Regions from separate parts of the Streptomyces sp. NPDC048057 genome, predicted to be linked through region 4. Evidence: riboswitches for the same ligand, from Rfam matches in the RefSeq annotation. Region 4 holds a riboswitch; each other region holds the start of a gene.

What was found. Region 4 has a riboswitch for cobalamin ahead of AB0E05_RS12460 (ABC transporter substrate-binding protein). Riboswitches for the same ligand answer to the same signal wherever they lie in the genome.
Region 1: linked by a shared signal. The riboswitch ahead of AB0E05_RS15925 (iron ABC transporter permease) and the one ahead of AB0E05_RS12460 (ABC transporter substrate-binding protein) in region 4 are both predicted to bind cobalamin.
Region 2: linked by a shared signal. The riboswitch ahead of metE (5-methyltetrahydropteroyltriglutamate--homocysteine S-methyltransferase) and the one ahead of AB0E05_RS12460 (ABC transporter substrate-binding protein) in region 4 are both predicted to bind cobalamin.
Region 3: linked by a shared signal. The riboswitch ahead of AB0E05_RS07900 (cobalamin biosynthesis protein) and the one ahead of AB0E05_RS12460 (ABC transporter substrate-binding protein) in region 4 are both predicted to bind cobalamin.

Annotation. Positions count from the first base shown of each region.
Region 1 is NZ_JBEZNF010000012.1:54,585-59,009, forward strand. It holds gene AB0E05_RS15920 (ABC transporter ATP-binding protein) at 1-381, opposite strand, end outside; gene AB0E05_RS15925 (iron ABC transporter permease) at 378-1,502, opposite strand; cobalamin riboswitch at 1,593-1,740, opposite strand; partial or broken gene AB0E05_RS15930 (hypothetical protein) at 1,801-1,920, opposite strand; partial or broken gene AB0E05_RS15935 (beta-ketoacyl synthase N-terminal-like domain-containing protein) at 2,036-2,266, opposite strand; gene AB0E05_RS15940 (inositol monophosphatase family protein) at 2,280-3,071, opposite strand; gene AB0E05_RS15945 (alpha/beta hydrolase) at 3,102-4,425, opposite strand, start outside.
Region 2 is NZ_JBEZNF010000034.1:41,849-46,273, forward strand. It holds gene metE (5-methyltetrahydropteroyltriglutamate--homocysteine S-methyltransferase) at 1-2,073, opposite strand, end outside; cobalamin riboswitch at 2,250-2,403, opposite strand; gene AB0E05_RS31410 (excinuclease ABC subunit UvrA) at 2,592-4,425, opposite strand, start outside.
Region 3 is NZ_JBEZNF010000005.1:254,862-259,286, forward strand. It holds gene AB0E05_RS07895 (cobyric acid synthase) at 1-1,195, opposite strand, end outside; gene AB0E05_RS07900 (cobalamin biosynthesis protein) at 1,192-2,169, opposite strand; cobalamin riboswitch at 2,316-2,447, opposite strand; gene AB0E05_RS07905 (hypothetical protein) at 2,617-2,844, opposite strand; gene AB0E05_RS07910 (inorganic phosphate transporter) at 2,857-4,170, opposite strand.
Region 4 is NZ_JBEZNF010000009.1:76,965-81,389, reverse strand. It holds gene AB0E05_RS12470 (ABC transporter ATP-binding protein) at 1-523, opposite strand, end outside; gene AB0E05_RS12465 (iron ABC transporter permease) at 520-1,509, opposite strand; gene AB0E05_RS12460 (ABC transporter substrate-binding protein) at 1,632-2,633, opposite strand; cobalamin riboswitch at 2,671-2,816, opposite strand; gene AB0E05_RS12455 (M67 family metallopeptidase) at 2,862-3,284, opposite strand; gene AB0E05_RS12450 (amino acid permease) at 3,375-4,425, opposite strand, start outside.

The DNA.
Region 1 (4,425 bases), on a different contig from region 4:
ACCCACCGCGTCCAGCGCGGCACGGCAGGCCGCCCGGTCGTCGGCGGTGGTCCTCGCGGCGGCGCGCTGGTGCGGCAGTCGCCCCATGGCCACCACTTCCCAGGCGGTGAAGTCGAACTCGCCGACGGTCTCCTGAGGGAGTGCGGCCACGCGCCGCGCCCCCTCGCGCGGGCTGAGGGCGTGCAGGTCGGCGCCGTCCAGCCGGACGGCGCCGGCGGACGGGCGCAGCGCACGGTAGGCGCACCGCAGCAGGGTGGACTTGCCGCTGCCGTTGGGGCCGACGAGGCCGACCAGCCGGCCGCTGTCGGCGTGCAGGGAGACGTCCCGGACCAAGCGCGCCCCGTGGACGGTCACGGTCACCTCGTCGATGTCGACGTTCATGCGCGGCCTCCGAACGCATAGCCGCGACCGCGCAGCAGCAGGACGAAGCACGGGACGCCGATCACCGCGGTCAGCACGCCCACCGGGAGCTCGGCGGGGGCGAGCACCACCCGGGACAGGACGTCCACCCAGACCAGCAGGACGGCGCCCGTCAGCGGGGCGAGCAGGAGGACCTTGCGGTGGTCGGCGCCGACGAGCATCCGTACGGCGTGGGGGACCATGAGCCCGACGAAGCCGATGGCACCGCTGACCGCGACCACCGCGCCGGTCACCGCGGCGCAGACGACGAAGAGCTCCCGGCGCAGCCGGTCCGGGTCGACGCCGAGCGCGGCGCAGGTCTCGTCACCCATGGCGAGGGCGTTCAGCCGCCGTGCGGAGAGCCCGAGGTGGACGAGTCCGGCGAGGACGGCGCCGGCGGCGACGGGGACGGCGGCCCAGTCGGCGCCGCCGAGGCTGCCGAGCAGCCACATCATGGCCGAGCGGGCGGCTTCGCCGTGTTCGGCGGCGAAGACCATGAAGGTGGTGATCGCCGTGAACCCGTAGGACAGGGCGGTGCCGGTGAGCACGAGTCGGACGGGGGTGAGTCCCCCGGCGCTGCCGGCGATCGCGTACACCAGGGCCATCGCCAGCAGGGCCGAGACGAAGGCCGCGGTGGACAGGGCCCAGACGCCGAGTGCGGCGAAGGCGCCGAAGATCATGACGGCGTTGGCGCCGACGGCGGCGCCGGAGGATATGCCGAGGACGAAGGGGTCGGCGAGCGCGTTGCGCACCATGGCCTGGACCGCGACGCCGATCGCGGCCAGGCCGGCGCCGACCACGGCGGCCAACACGGCGCGCGCAAAGCGCAGTTCCCAGACGATGGTGTACTCGGCGACCCGGTCGGCGGGGACGGTGCCGCCGGTCAGCCCGGCCCACAGGTGGGACAGGGCCCGGCCCCAGCCGATGCCGGACGCCCCGATGGCGACGGCGCAGACCACGGAGAGCGGCAGGGCGAGGGCGAGGACCAACAGTAAGGGGAGCACCGGCACCCGTCGTTCGGTCGCCGGCGCCGTTCCGGGGTGCGGGGGCCCGTCGCGTTCCGTCGGTGGGGGTGCCGGAGTCCCTTCGGTGCGTACGGCCACGAGCGGAGCCTCTTTCGGCTCGGGCCGTGCACCCCGGAGGAGCGGCACGGAGCACCGGGCCGGGCATCCTCTCGCAGTCCACGGCGAGTTGACAGGATCGTGTGCCGCCGTGGGTGATCGGGCTCACGCCGTCCCGGGCCGGGACGGCGTCCACCGTTGCGGGTCAGCGCCGGATTTCAACCGGACTTCCCCCACAGGGCGCAGGAAGCGTAACCCGTCGGCGCGCCGAATGACTTCGGCGGCCGTGACCGATGTTCGACTTCACCGACCCCACGAGGAGGGGCCCGGTGGTGCGTTCTGCGCCCACTGCCGCGCCGAACGCTGCGGCCTCGACCGGGTCCCCGACCGGTGTTCCGGTTCCGTGCGGTTCCCCGTACTGCACGCCGTCCCGTTCGGTGCCGGCACGGCGGTGTGCCAACCGGACGGCCTCTTCCTGTCCCGTCGTGCTGGGGACCCTCAGGGCGCCGGAGGATGTCCACGACGACGCTCGGTCCGCGCAGGTCCAGGGCGTACGAGACGCGGTGCGCCACGGTCCCGCGGTGGGCGCCGGTCATGGCGCAGCGCGCGCCGGTCTGGCCGGCCCGGGCCAGCACCGGTCCGGAGGCGTCCCACATGGCGCCCACGAAGACGCCCGCGCCTCGGCCCGCGAGCCGCCCGGGTCGGCGGCCGGCGTCCTCCAGCGCCTCCCGGGCGAGCTCCAGTACGAGCCGCTGCTGCGGGTCCGTACCTCGACACCCCAGCTCGGGTAGCCGTCGACCGTACAGCGGGGCCCGGCGCTCACGCCCCGATGGCCGCCATCAGCAGCTCGTGCGTCTCGGCGTCCGCGGCGACGACGAGCCCGCGGCCCGTCGAGCCGAGCGGCGCCCCGTCGATGCCGGTGACCACGCAGCCGGCGGCGCGGCACAGCGCGATGCCGGCCGCGAAGTGGACGCTGTCGGACAGGTCGCCGCCGTCGGTGACGTACGCGGCGCGCCGCCCGGCGGCCACCCAGGTCACGGCGAGCGACGAGGAGACGACGCGGGGGCGGAAGTGGTCGGTGAACTCGGGGCGCGCCAGCAGCTCCACCGCCCGGAAGCCGGGGGCGCTCGGGAACGGCGGGTCCAGGTTGACGTCGACCAGGCGCGAGACGGGCGACGGCTCCAGGGGTGCGGTGACGCCCTCGTGCCGTACCCGCGCGGTCGTTCCGTCCGTGTGGAAGACCTCGCCGGAGAAGGGGTCGGCCACCGCGGCGGCGCCGCCGCGCAGGGCCACGTTGACGGCCACCACGGTGGTGCCCACGGCGTAGTTCAGGGTGCCGCACAGGGGGTCCACCAGCCACTGGCGGGCGGTGTCGGCGGCGCCCTGTTGGCCGCCCTCCTCGCCGAGCAGGGCGTCCTCGGGCCGGGCGCTGCGGATCACGTCGAGGATCGCCTTCTCACCGGCGACGTCGGCGGTGGTGGCGAAGTCGCCGGCGCCCTTGTCGATGCGGTCGAGCTGCTGGCCGTACAGGTCGCGCACCACGTCGGCGCCGGCGAGCACCGCGGCGATGGCGACCTCGACGTCGTCGTTGACCCCGCTTGAAGTGATCATGCGGTGCAGCGTACCGCCGGGGTCGCGGCGCTACGGTGTGCGGCCCTTGCTGGTCTCGACGCCGACCACGCCCTTCAGGCCGGGCAGTTGCCGGCGGCCGGTGAGCAGCGCGTCGGTCGTGGTGTCGCCCCCGAGGTGGCGGCGGAAGAAGGCGGTGGCGTACTCCACGGTGATCCGGCGCTGCGTCGCCTCGTCCAACTGCCGGTCCTCGCGCTGCTCGCCGTCCTGCGAGAGGCAGTGTCCGGGCTTCTTCCCGGGTACGGCGTCGTCCTCGGCGTCGACCTGTCCGCTGGAGGGCGACCACTGGGTGTTGGGGTAGTTGTGGTTTCCGCCCCTGGGGGTGAAGCGGTAGATCGGGACGGTGTTGGCGTCCTTGTTCCAGGCGAAGAACTGTCCGGCGTTGACCCGGTCGCAGGAGCCCCACAGCTCGGCGAACGGGACCTTGGTCACGGGCTCGTTGTCCCAGTTCGCGGTCGGTCCGATCGCGAAGACGGCCTTGATCTGCACCCCGGCGGGCCACTTGCGGTGCCGCGGGTCGGCCGCGTGCTGGAACACACCGCCGCCGCCCATGGAGTGGCCGAGCGTCCCGACGCGGCGGAAGTCGATCCGTCCTCGGAAGTCGGCACGGCTCGGGCCGCCGGTCGCGGTGTCCTTGAGGCCGCCCTTGAGCGGGCCCTTGCCGGCGGCCAGGTCGCGCCAGAGCGCGAGGTGTCGGTCGATCAGCTCGGCGCGTGCTTCGTAGACGGTGTCGGCCTGGCCGGAGCTGGTCGCGTTGATGCCGTTCACGCCCGTGGAGACGACGATGAAGCCGCGCCCGGCCAGCTCCTGCGCGAGGTAGTCGTAGCCCGCGCTGCTCGGCAGGGGTGGTACGCCCGGGCGGCACGGCCAGGCGAGCAGTTCCTCCGCTGCCGCCTCGATGATCTTCTCCTGGCGGGCGGCTTCGGCCTCGTCGCCGGCCGCCAGCGCGGCGTCCCGTGCGCGTTTCGCCGCGGCCAACCGGTTCCGGGCCGGTCGGTCGGCGCACGTCGTCCACTGGCCGTGCTGCATCACGATCAGCGGATGACCGCCCCGGGACAGGTCACGCGGGTGGTGCACCACCGCGGCGAGTTCGTTCCGCCCCTGGAAGGGCACCTTGGGCGCGAAGGCGGTGTCGCCGAGGTCGTACGTCGCCCTGACCACCGCGCCGCGGGGCACGGCGGGCACTCGGTCGGCCGGTGCCTGCTCGACGGCGACGGCAGGTGGGGCGGACGGGGCAAGGAGGCACGTCGAGACGACTGCCGCGCCCACGGCGGCGAACGCACGGAAGGCACGGCGCCGGGGTCGTCCGTGTCCGCGCGGGGCGTTCGGGTCCGGT
Region 2 (4,425 bases), on a different contig from region 4:
TTCGCGGGCCACCTGCATGTGGGAGCGGGCGGCTTCCAGGCTGATGACGTCGGCGTCGAGGTCGTCGATGGCCTGGACGACGTCGCCGAACTCGGCGTAGCACATGTGGGTGTGGATCTGGGTGCCGGCGGCGACGCCGCCGGTGGTGAGCCGGAACGCTTCGGTGGCCCAGGCGAGGTAGTCGGGCCGGTCGTCGGCGCGCAGCGGCAGGGTCTCGCGCAGCGCTGGCTCGTCGACCTGGATCACCGACGTCCCCGCCGCCTCCAGGTCCCCGACCTCGTCGCGCAGGGCGAGGGCGACCTGCCGGGCGGTGTCGCCGAGGGGCTGGTCGTCGCGGACGAACGACCAGGCGAGCATGGTGACCGGGCCGGTGAGCATGCCTTTGACGGGGCGGTCGGTGAGCGACTGGGCGTAGGTGGTCCAGCGCACGGTCATCGGCTCGGGGCGGGAGACGTCGCCGGCGAGGATCGGCGGGCGGACGTAGCGGGTGCCGTACGACTGGACCCAGCCGTGCCGGGTGGCGAGGTAGCCGGTGAGCTGCTCGGCGAAGTACTGGACCATGTCGTTGCGTTCGGGTTCGCCGTGCACCAGGACGTCGAGTCCGGTCTTCTCCTGGAAGGCCAGCACCTCGGCGATCTCGGCCCGGATGCGCTGCTCGTAGCCGGCGGTGTCGATCCGGCCGGCCCGCAGGTCCGCGCGGGCCACCCGCAACTCGTCGGTCTGCGGGAACGAGCCGATGGTGGTGGTCGGCAGCAGCGGCAGCCCGAGGCGTTCGCGCTGGGCCGCGGTGCGCTGCGCGTACGGCTGGGAGCGGCGGGCGTCGGCGTCTGTCACCGCGCGGGCGCGGGCGCGTACGGCCGGGTCCCGGGTGACGGGGGAGGCGGCACGGGAGGCGAGGGCGGCCCGGTTGGCGGTGAGTTCCGCGGTGATGGCGTCGGTGCCGCGGGCCAGGCCCTCGGCGAGGGCGACGACCTCGGCGACCTTCTGCCGGGCGAAGGAGAGCCAGCGCAGGATCTGCGGATCGACGTCCCGCTCCAGGGCAGCGTCCAGGGGGACGTGCAGCAGGGAGCAGGAGGCGGCCACGTCGACGCGGTCGGCGAGACCGAGGAGGGTGCCGAGGGCGGCGAGGGACTTCTCCAGGTCGTTCGCCCAGACGTTGCGCCCGTTGACGACGCCGGCGACCAGGCGCTTGCCCGTCAGGCCCCCGACGGCGGCCAGCGCGTCGAGGTTGGCGGCGGCGGACTCGGTGAAGTCCAGGGCGAGCCCGTCGACCGGCGCCGCGGCGAGGACGGGCAGCGCCGCTCCGAGCCGGCCGAAGTAGGAGGCCACCAGCAGCTTCGGACGGTCCGTCAGGGTGCCGAGGAGCCGGTAGGCGCGGCGCGCGGCATTAAGCTCGGCCGGGGTGCGGTCCTGGACGAGCGCGGGCTCGTCGAGCTGGACCCAGGCGGCGCCGGCCGCACGCAGATCGGCGAGGACCTCCGCGTACACCGGCAGGAGCCGGTCCAGCAGGGTCAGCGGATCGAAGTCCGCGGCCACTCCCGGAGCGGGCTTGGCGAGCAGCAGGTAGGTGACGGGCCCGACGAGCACGGGCCGCGGGGTCAGCCCCAGCGCCAGTGCCTCCGTCAGCTCGGCGACCTGCTTGCCCGAGTCGGCGGTGAACACCGTGTCCGGCCCCAGCTCCGGCACCAGGTAGTGGTAATTCGTGTCGAACCACTTGGTCATCTCCAGCGGGGCGACGGCCTGGGTGCCGCGGGCCATCGCGAAGTACCCGTCGAGGGCGTCCGCGGCGACGGCCGTCCGATGGCGCTCGGGTACGGCGCCCACCATGACGGTGGTGTCCAGGACGTGGTCGTAGTACGAGAAGTCACCGGTCGGGACCTCGTCGACGCCGGCCGCCGCCAGCTCCCGCCATGTGTCGCGGCGCAGCTCGGCCGCGGTGGCGTGCAGGGCTCCGGCGGTGACGCGGCCCTTCCAGTAGCCCTCGATCGCCTTCTTCAACTGCCGGCCCCGACCCTGACGGGGGTAGCCGTACACGGTGGCCCGTGCTGCCGCGGCTGCGGACTCGGTGGTCACGGAGATCTCCTTCGCGAGATGAATCCCTGAGGTCCCGGTGACGGGACGGGGGCGCGAAGGGGTGACGGTGCGAAGGGCGCGCGCCGGGGCGCGGTCGTCCTTCGCCGTACACGCCGACCCGCCCACGAGGTCACCGGGAAGACCGCGCGCGGATCGTCCGCGTGCGGGCAACGGGCAGGTCTTCGGACTCGCGGGCACGCCTGCCGGTCTCCCGGCGGGCACCTACTGGCCGTCGCTTCCCAGGTCCTTCGCGGACCCAGTGCGTATGACGGCGGTCGTTCCCGCTCACCGCTGCGGGGCAGTCCCGGATTCCCACCGGGTTCCCTCTTACGACGCGTTCCGTCTGGCGGACGGGGCGAACCAGCTGCACCGGTCACCCTAGCGGGCGGTCGGCCAGCGGCGGCAGGGCGCGTCCGGCATCCGGATGGTGAGGTGGACCACGCCGACCGGGTCGCCCGCGCGCCGGGGGCGGGGCGCCGTCGCGGCCCCGCCCCCTTCCGACCACCGTCCGGTGGAGGTCAGCCGCCGTTGACGTACGTCCGCAGATGGTGCGCGGTCAGGGTGTCGCCCTCGCTGACGAGTTGCCGCGGGGTGCCGGTGAAGACGACCTCCCCGCCGTCGTGGCCGCCGCCCGGTCCGATGTCGACGATCCAGTCGGCGTGGGCCATCACCGCGAGGTGGTGTTCGATCACGATGACCGAGTTGCCGCCGTCCACCAGCCGGTCGAGCAGGGCCAGCAGCTTGTCGACGTCGGCGAGGTGCAGACCGGTGGTCGGTTCGTCGAGGACGTACGTCGACGCCTTCTCCGCCATGTGGATGGCGAGCTTCAGCCGCTGGCGCTCGCCGCCGGAGAGGGTGTTCAGGGGCTGGCCGAGCCGCAGGTAGCCGAGGCCCACGTCGGCGAGCCGGCCGAGGACGGCGTGCGCCTGGCCCGAGGGGAAGAAGTCGTACGCCTCCTTCACCGGCATGTCCAGGACCTCGCTGATGTTCTTGCCGCGCAGCTTGTAGGTGAGGACCTCGGGGGTGTAGCGCTTGCCCTCGCACTTCTCGCAGACGGTGGTGACGCCGGCCATCATCGCCAGGTCGGTGTAGATGAGCCCGGCGCCGTTGCAGGCGGGGCAGGCGCCTTCGGAGTTGGCGCTGAACAGGGCCGCCTTGACGCCGTTGGCCTTGGCGAAGGCGGTGCGGACGGAGTTGAGCAGGCCGGTGTACGTCGCCGGGTTGGAGCGGCGCGAACCGCGGATGGGGGACTGGTCGGCCACCACCACCCCCTCGCGGCCGGAGAGGTACCCGTGGACGAGGGAGCTCTTCCCGGAGCCGGCGACGCCGGTGACCACGGTCAGCACCCCGAGGGGCACGTCCACCGAGACGTTCTTCAGGTTGTGCAGCGTGGCGTTCTCGATCGGGACGTGCCCGGTGGGGCGGCGCACCGCGTCCCGCAGCGCGGCCCGGTGGCCGAGGTGGCGGCCGGTGAGGGTGGGGGAGGAGCGCAGTCCGGTGACGTCCCCCGCGTAGCCGATCACGCCGCCCTCGGTGCCGGCGCCGGGCCCGAGGTCGACGACGTGGTCGGCGATCGAGATGACCTCGGGCTTGTGCTCGACCACCAGGACCGTGTTGCCCTTGTCGCGCAGCCGCAGCAGCAGCCCGTTCATCCGCTGGATGTCGTGCGGGTGCAGTCCGGTGGTCGGCTCGTCGAAGACGTAGGTGACGTCCGCGAGCGGGGAGCCGAGGTGCCGGACCATCTTGACCCGCTGGGACTCGCCGCCGGAGAGGGTGGAGGAGGTGCGGTCCAGGCTGAGGTAGCCGAGGCCGATCTCCACCAGGGAGTCCAGCAGTTGGCCCAGGTTGCTCAGGAGCGGCGCCACGGAGGGCGCGTCCAGCTTGTGGACGAAGGCGGCCAGGTCGTTGATCTGGAGGGCGGCGCACTCGGCGATGTTCAACCCGCCGATGCGACAGTCCAGCGCTGCGCGGTTGAGGCGGGCGCCCGCGCACTCCGGGCACTCGCCGAAGACGACGGCCCGGTCCACGAAGGCGCGGATGTGGGCCTGCATCGCCTCCCGGTCCTTGGACAGGAAGCTGCGGTGGATGCGGGGGACGAGCCCCTCGTAGGTGAGGTTGCTGGAGCCGACCTTGATCTTGGTCGTCGGCTTGTGCAGCAGGTCGGCGAGTTCCGCTTCGGTGAAGTCGGCGACCTTCTTGTCCGGGTCGTAGAAGCCGGAGTCGGCCATGACCTGCCACTGCCAGGAGTCCACCGCGAAGCCGGGGACGGTGATCGCGCCCTCGCGCAGCGACTTGGACCGGTCGACGACCTGGTCCACGTCGATGTCGGATATCCGGCCGATGCCCTCGCAC
Region 3 (4,425 bases), on a different contig from region 4:
CCGAACCGGTCGGTCGCGCCAGGGTCTTGTCCGCGGCGAACCGGACCCGTACGGGCAGCAGGCCGAGCCCGGGCACCTCGCCCGCCCGTGACTCCACGTCGTCCTCGATGTGTTCGCCCAGCAGTTGGAAGCCGCCGCAGATCCCGAGCACCGGGCGCCCCTCGGCGGCCCGCCGCAGCAGCGCGTCGGCCAGGCCGCGTTCGCGCAGCCACGCCAGCGCCCGGACCGTGCCGCGGGTGCCGGGGACGACGACGAGGTCCGCGTCCACGAACTCCTCCGGCCGGTCCACGAACCGCACCACCACGCCCGGTTCGGCCGCCAGCGCGTCGACGTCCGTGAAGTTGGACATCAGGGGCACGGCGCACACCGCCACCCGCAGCACCTCGTCGCCGACCGGGGGAGCCACCACCGACTCGCGCACCGCGCCGCGCAGCGAGACCCGCAGGCCGTCCTCCTCGTCGATGCCGAGCCCGTGCGCGTACGGCAGGACGCCGTACGAGCGGCGCCCGGTGATCCCTTCGAGCATGTCGAGGCCGGGTCGCAGCAGGCTCACGTCGCCGCGGAACTTGTTGACCAGGTACCCGGCGACCAGGCGCTGGTCCGCCGGGGCGAGCAGGGCCGTGGTGCCGAAGAAGGACGCGAACACGCCGCCGCGGTCGATGTCCCCGACGACGAGCACCGGAAGGTCCGCGGCGCGCGCGACGCCCATGTTCACGATGTCCGTGCGCCGCAGGTTGATCTCCGCCGGGCTGCCCGCGCCCTCGCAGATGACGGCGTCGTACGTGCTGCGCAACTCCTCCAGGCACTCCACGACCGTCGACAGCAGCGCCTCCCGGCCGCCGCCCCCGGCCGGGGTGCCGGAGCCGAAGAAGCCGCGGGCGCTCATCTCGCCCACGGGACGGCCCAGCAGCACCACCTGGCTGGTGCGGTCGCTGCCCGGCTTGAGCAGCACCGGGTTCATCAGCGCGCTCGGCTCCACCCGGGCGGCCTGCGCCTGCATGGCCTGGGCCCGTCCGATCTCGGCGCCGTCGCGCGTCACGTACGAATTGAGGGACATGTTCTGGCCCTTGAACGGGGCCACCTTCACGCCCTGGCGCGCCAGCCAGCGGCAGATCCCCGCGGTGACCACGCTCTTGCCCGCGTCGGACGTCGTACCGGCGACGAGCAGTCCGCCACCGCGTCGCTGACCGGTCATGTGCCCCGCCCCTTCCGAATCCGTGCCGTCACGTGCGTACGGGCCAGCCCGACCAGCAGCCGTGCGGCCACGCTCGTCCCCAGCGCCAACAGTCCGACGCGCCGCGACAGCCGCACCGCGCGCGCCACGTCCTCGACCTCCACCGGGCGGGCGGCGCCGTTCAGAGGCGCCCGGTGCTCCGTCCGGCCGCCGTACGACAGCGTGCCGCCGAGCCGGACCCCGAGCGCGCCCGCGAACGACGCCTCCACGGGGCCCGCGTTCGGGCTCGGATGGCGGTGCGCATCGGCCCGCCAGGCCCGTGCCGCCGCGCGCGGGTCGTCCCCGGCGACCACGGCGAGCACGGCCGTCAGCCGCGCCCCCGGCCAGCCGACGACGTCGTCCAGCCGCGCCGAGGCCCAGCCGAAGCGGCGGTGCCGCGGGGAGCGGTGCCCCACCATCGCGTCGAGGGTGTTCACCGCGCGGAAGCCCACCAGCCCGGGCACCCCGGCGAGTGCGCCCCACACCAGGGCGCCCACCACGGCGTCGGAGGTGTTCTCGGCGACCGACTCCACCACGGCGCGGGCGATCTGCTGCTCGGACAGGGAGTGCGGGTCCCGGCCGCACAGGTGCGGCAGCCGCGCCCGGGCGGCGGCGAGATCGCCGGCCGCCAACGCGTCCCCGACGGTGCGCGCCTCGCGCCCCAGCGACGTGCCCCCGACGACGGCCCAGGTGGCGGCGGCGGTCAGGGCGACGGACGCGGCGGGGTGTCGGCGCGCCCCGCGTGCGGCGAGCGCCACGACGGCGACGGCGCCCCCGGCGCACACGGCGGTGTGCAGCGCGCCCCACCCGCGGTGGTCGCGCCACAGGGTGCGCTCCACGGCGCCCGCGGCCCGGCCGAAGGCGGCGACGGGGTGTCCCCGGCGCGGATCACCGAAGAGCAGGTCACCGAGGATGCCGATGGCGGCGCCGTACGCGAAGACCCGGTCGGCCCGCACGGCTCAGCCGGTCATGGGGCCGCAGGGACGCGCCGGGTGCCCCGCGGGGCGGGTGCGCCCCGGTGTTCTTCCCGGTGCGTGCAGAGCAGGTACGAAGCCGTGGCCGCGCATGTCGCATGTCCTCACTCAGGGTGTCCGCGCCCTGGTTCGACGTGATCGGCGGCGAGAGTTCCTGGCTCCCGGGGAGGGCTCCCCGGTGACAGTGGCGGGACCGCGCCGGATTCGCACCGGACTTCCTCTGCTGCCGCCGTAATGGCCCCGGCAGTCCACCACGGGGCGAGAAGGGCCGTCAACTCGCCCTTGACCGGCGGCACGCCCTTGACCTGCGGCGAAGAAGGGCAAAGGAAAGGTGTGGACAGCCGTGCGCCACGACGGGCCGGGGCGTACGTCCTCGCTGGACGTACGCCCCGGCCCGTCGTGGCGCGGTGATGCGGCCGGATCGGCCGATCAGTCGACGATGAGATAGATGCCGTAGGACACGGCCACCGCGCAGAGCGCGAAGCAGGCGTACGCACCGGTGCGCACCAGCACTCCGGAGCCACCGCCCGAGGCGCCCGCGGTCTGCTCCTGCTTGCTGAGCATCACCACGCCCAGCGAGAAGAGGCCGACGAGGGCGACGGTGGCGACGAGGCTCACGCCGAAGACGGAACCGAGGGCTTCCCAGTCGATTTTCATGTTGCTCTGTCCTTACACCGCAGCCGGGCTGGCCGGGCCGTTCTCCGACGCCGAGACCGTGGAGGAGGCGGCGGAGGAGGCGGAGGCCGGGATGGTCTTCGTGAGGTCGGCGCCGTCCGTGGCGCCCGTGCCGCCGGCCGGCGGCGGGGTGACGGCCGCGATGGCGGTGGTGACGACGCCGGCGGGCTCGTCGGCGCCCTGTGCGGCGACGCCCTCGGCCTGCTCGTCGACGTCGTTGACGTTGGTGTGGTCGACGACCTGGCGGCGGGAGATCACCCAGATCGCGGCGCTGGAGGCGACCAGGAAGACCGCGACCACGGCCACGCCCCAGTCACCCTGCTTGGTCACGAACTCGGAGGCGGCGGCGACCAGCGCGGCGGCCGGCAGGGTCAGACCCCAGGCCACGAACATCCGGGTGGCGGTCGACCAGCGGACCACGCCGCCCTTGCGGCCCAGGCCCGCACCCATGACGGCGCCGGAGCAGGAGTGGGTGGTGGAGAGGGAGAAACCGAGGTTCGAGGAGGCCAGGATGACCGTCGCCGCGCTGGTCTGGGCGGCGAAGCCCTGCTGCGGCTGGAGGTCGGTCAGGCCCTTGCCCATGGTGCGGATGATGCGCCAGCCACCGAGGTACGTGCCGAGGGCGATCGCGACGCCCGCGGAGACGATGACCCACAGCGGGGGGTTCGAGCCGGGGTCGAGCACGTCGCTGGCGACCAGGGCCAGGGTGATGATGCCCATCGTCTTCTGGGCGTCGTTGGTGCCGTGGGCCAGGGAGACCAGGCCGGCCGAGGCGATCTGACCCGCCTTGTAGCCCTTGTCGGTGCCCTTGGCGTCCGTGTTGCGGCCGATCTTGTACGTCAGTCGGGTGGCCAGCATCGCGGCGATACCGGCGACCAGCGGCGCGGCCACGGCCGGGATCAGCACCTTGGTGATGACAGTGCCGCTGTTGACCGCGTCGAAGCCGACGGACGCGACGGTGGCGCCCACCAGGCCGCCCATCAGGGCGTGCGACGAACTGGAGGGCAGACCGACCAGCCAGGTCAGCAGGTTCCAGAGGATGGCGCCGACGAGCGCGGCGAAGATGACTTCTGGGGTGATGCCTGATTCGTCGACTATGCCGCTGGAGATCGTCTTGGCGACCTCCACCGACAGGAACGCGCCGACGAGGTTGAGCACGGCGGACATGGCCACCGCGGTCTTGGGCTTCATGGCGCCGGTCGAGATGGTGGTCGCCATCGCGTTGGCGGTGTCGTGGAAACCGTTCGTGAAATCGAACACGAGAGCTGTCACGATCACAATCGCGAGCAGCAGCGTGATGTGTTCCATTTACCCAGGCAATCTTTGGACGTCAGTGGCTTGCCGAACGTAAGTAACCTGGGTGAACGGAAGGTGAACTGAGGCGGGACTCACGGTGTCTCCAAGCGGTTCTCCTGATTCCGTTTGCGTCTCGTTCGCCGTGCGGACCCCTCCCGCCCGTGCCCTCCCGGCCGCCCGCGGCCCCACACCGCAGGGCGGTCGCCCCGGTGGCGCCGATCTCCCGCCGCTTTCCTGTGACTTTGTGGTGATATGCATCACGGGCCC
Region 4 (4,425 bases):
CGAGGACGAGGAGTTCGGGCCGCTGCACCAGCGCGCGGGCCACCAGGGCCCGTTGCCGCTCGCCGCCGGAGAGCGAGGGGAAGGACCGCTGGGCCAGGTCGGCGATGCCGAGCCGGGCGAGCGCCCCGTCCACGCTCCGGGCGTCCTCGGCCGTGTCCGCCGCCCAGAAGCGCTTGTGCGGGGCGCGGCCCATGAGGACGATCTCGCGCACCGTCAGCTCGAACTCGGGCCGGCTCTCCTGCGGCACGGTCGCCACCCGCCGGGCCCGCGCCTTGGGCGTGAGCGCGACGAGGTCGTCCGTACCGAGGTGGACCCGGCCGGCGGTGGGGCGCAGCGTGCCGTAGACGCAGCGCAGCAGGGTCGTCTTGCCGCTGCCGTTGGGGCCGACGAGGCCGATCGTCTCGCCGGGGCGGGCGTCGAGGTCGACGTCGGCGAGGAGGGCGCGCCCTTCCACGGCGTACGACAGGGCCCGTACGACCAGCCCATCCCCCGCGGTGCCGCCCGGTGCGGTCGCGTCGGTCATGCCGGGGCTCCTTCCCGGTGGCGGGAGTGCATCAGCCACAGGAACAGCGGTCCGCCGATGAGTGCGGTGAGCACCCCGACGGGCACGTCCTGCGGGGCGACGAGGGTACGGGCGCCGAGGTCGGCGACGACGAGGGCGACCGCTCCGCACAGCGCCGCGACGGGCAGCAGCGCCCGGTGGGCGGCGCCGACGAGGAGGCGGGCGGCGTGCGGGACGATCAGCCCGATGAAGCCGACGGCGCCGCTCGCGGCGACCATGACCGCGGTGACCAGGGAGACGAGGACGAAGACGGCGGCGCGGAAGCGCGCGACGTCGAGGCCGAGCACGGTCGCGCCCTCCTCCCCCACCAGCAGCAGGTCGAGCGGGCGGGCGAGCGCCAGCAGCAGCGGCAGGGCCAGCGCGATGACGAGGGCGGGCAGCCACAGGGTGTCCCAGCGGGCGCTGCCGAGGCCGCCGAGGGACCAGTACAGGGCTTCGCGGAAGTGCTCGGGCCGGGAGGAGGAGACGAGCACGAGGGTGGTGAGGGCGCTGAAGACGTAGCTGATGGTGACGCCGGCGAGGACGAGTCGGGTGCCGGTCATCGAGCCGCCGCGGCGCGCCAGCGCGTACACCAGGACCATGGCGGCCAGCGCCCCGACGAAGGCGCCGGCGGGCAGGGCGAGGGTCGTGGTGACGCCGATGCCGAGGGTGAGCACGACGACGGCGCCGGTGGACGCGCCGGAGGAGATCCCGAGCAGGAAGGGGTCGGCGAGCCGGTTGCGCACGAGGGCCTGGAGGACCACGCCGACGACGCCGAGCCCGGCGCCGACGAGGGCGCCGAGCACGACGCGTGGCAGTCGCACGTCGATGACGACGGTCCGCAGGGGGCTGGGCTCCGCGCCGGGCAGCAGCGCGGCGACGACCTCCCCGGGCGGGATGCGTACGGAGCCGAGCGCCAGGGCCGCGACCACGGCGGCGGCCAGCGCCAGCAGCAGGCCGGCCGTCACGGCGCCGAAGCGGAGCCGGGAGGTGGTGGCCGGCTTCGTCCCGACGGCCGCGGTCGGGGTGGCGGCGGCGGGCGAGCCCTGAAGGGGGCCCGCGGTCGCGTCCTGCACGGCCTTCGGACCCGTCACCGGGCGAGCTGCGGGGCCAGCTTGGCGATCGCGTCCGGTGCGCGCACGCCGACGACCGCGTCGGACAGCGGCAGGACGGCGAACTTCTTGTTCTTCACCGCCGGTACGTCCTTCAGCGCCGGGTCCTTCAGCAGGCGCTGCTTCTTCTGCTCGACCGTCGTGGCGCCGTAGTCGTAGATCACGATGACCTCCGGCTTGCGGGCCACGACCTGCTCCCAGCTGGCGTCGCCGAAGCTCTTGTCGATGTCGGAGAAGACGTTGTGCCCGCCGGCGCGGGTGATCAGCTCGTTGCCGATGCCCTTGCCGCCGACGGTGAAGGCGGTCTTGTCGCCGCTGTCGTAGACGAAGACGGGCACGGGGGCGGTCTTGGCCTTCGCGCGGTCGGCCTCGGTCCTGGCGACCGTGGCGCGGGCTCCGGCTATCCACTTCTGTGCGCGGTCGCCGACGCCGAAGGTGCGGGCGACCTCGTCGACCTCGCGGTACACGTCGTCCATGCTGGTGCGCTGCCTGGTGCAGTACTCCAGGTTCAGCCGGGTCTCGATGCCCGCCTTCTTCAGGTCCTCGCGGGTGCGGCCGTCCTTGGCGTCGAAGGCGCTGCCGTAACCGCCGTACACGAAGTCCGGGTTGAGGGAGAGCAGCTTCTCCTTGGACGGGTACTCCTTGGCGGCCACCGGGATCGACTCGTACGCCTCGCGGTAGCGCGGCAGGACCTGGTCGTCGAGGAAGGCGGTGCCGACGAGGGACTTCTCCAGGCCCAGCTCCAGCATGATCTCGGTGACGTGCTGGTTCATGGTGACGGCCCGCTTCGGGGGCGCCTGGTAGGTCGTCTTCACGCCGCAGTTGTCGACGGTGTACGGGAATCCGGCGACGGGCGCGCGCCCGGCCTTGGGGTCGGGGCTCGGGTGGGTCGAGCAGGCCGTGGCCGTGAGGGCGAGCGGGAGCAGGGCGGTGGCGGCGACGAACGCGCGACGGCGGGTCGACCGGGGCTGCCGGGACATGCGTGGTCCTCCTCCGGGGATTTCCACGTCCCCTGGGTGTGGGAGAAGGGCGGCGGGTCAGTTCCTGACTGACGGCGGCGCACCGCGCGCAAGGCGTGGTGAACCGTTTCGCTCACAGTGGCGGGACCGCGCCGGACTCGCACCGGCTTCCTGGGGCCCACCGCCCGTGTTCTGTTGTCGAGTCCTAGAGATACGTCGAGAGGCGCCTCGGCGTCCAGGAGTTCCGGATCAGTATGCGGGTACGACCTGGATCTCCTCCTCGGTGATCTCCCCGTCCACGATCCGGAACGAGCGGAACTGGAACGGCCCCGCGTCGTCGGTGTCCGCGGTGGAGACGAGGACGTAGTGCGCGCCCGGCTCGCTGGCGTAGCTGACGTCGGTGCGGGAGGGGTACGCCTCGGTCGCGGTGTGCGAGTGATAGACGATCACCGGCTCCTCGTCCCGGTCGTCCATCTCGCGGTAGAGCTTCAGCAGGTCGGCCGAGTCGAACTCGTAGAAGGTGGGCGAACGGGCCGCGTTCAACATGGGGATGAAGCGCTCGGGCCGCCCGCTGCCCTCGGGGCCCGCGACCACGCCGCACGCCTCGTCGGGGTGGTCGGCACGGGCGTGCGCGACGATCCGGTCGTACAGGTCCTGGGTGAGGGTCAGCATGTCGATCAGGATATGCGTCCGTCCGCATGACGGAAGGGCCGGTCCGCACCCCGTCGGGTGCGGACCGGCCCCTGTCCACATCGTGGACGGTCAGCCGTCCTGCTTGGCCCGCTCGCGCCTGACGAAGGCCGCGCCCTGCGGGTTCTTCGCCCGCAGCACCAGATACGACACCCCCAGCACCAGCGCCCACACCGGCGCCGCGTACAGGGAGATCCGGGCGTCCTCGTCGATGCCCATCAGCACGATCACCATGCCGATGAAGGCGAGGGCGAACCAGCTCGTCCAGGGCGCTCCGGGGGCCTTGAAGGGGGAGGCCGGCGCCTCGCCCCTGGCCACCTTGGACCGGTAGACGATGTGGCTGACCAGGATCATCACCCAGGCCCACATGCCGGAGATGGTCGCGAAGGAGACGATCTTGTGGAAGGCGTCGCCGGGCCACTGGTAGTTGATCCACACGCCGATCAGCATCAGACCGGCGGAGAAGGTCGTCCCGATCAGCGGGGTGCCGCGGCTGGTGAGCTTGGTGAAGGCCTTCGGGCCCTGGCTGTTGAGCGCCAGGTCGCGCAGCATCCGGCCGGTGGAGTACATCCCGGAGTTGCAGGACGACAGCGCCGCGGTGAGCACCACGAAGTTCACGATGCCGGCGCCGACCTGGAGGCCCATCTGGTCGAAGGCGGCGACGAACGGCGAGACCCCGGGCTCGAAGGTGGTCCAGGAGACCACCGACAGGATCATGATCAGCGCACCGACGTAGAAGACGGCGATGCGCCACGGCACGGTGTTGATCGCCTTGGGCAGGTTCTTCTCCGGGTCCTTGGACTCGCCGGCGGTGACGCCGACCAGCTCGACCGCGAGGAAGGCGAACATCACGATCTGGAGGGTCATCAGGGTGCCGCCGATGCCCTTGGGGAAGAAGCCGCCGTCCTCCCACAGCAGGGTGACGGAGGCGGTGTCGCCGGCGTCGGAGAAGCCGAGGGTGAGGATGCCGGCGCAGATCAGGATCATGCCGACGATGGCGGTGACCTTGATCATGGAGAACCAGAACTCTATTTCCCCGAAGAGCTTCACGGAGATCAGGTTCGCCAGGTAGAGCACGATCGTGAAGGCGAGGGCCGAGATCCACTGCGGGATGTCGAACCAG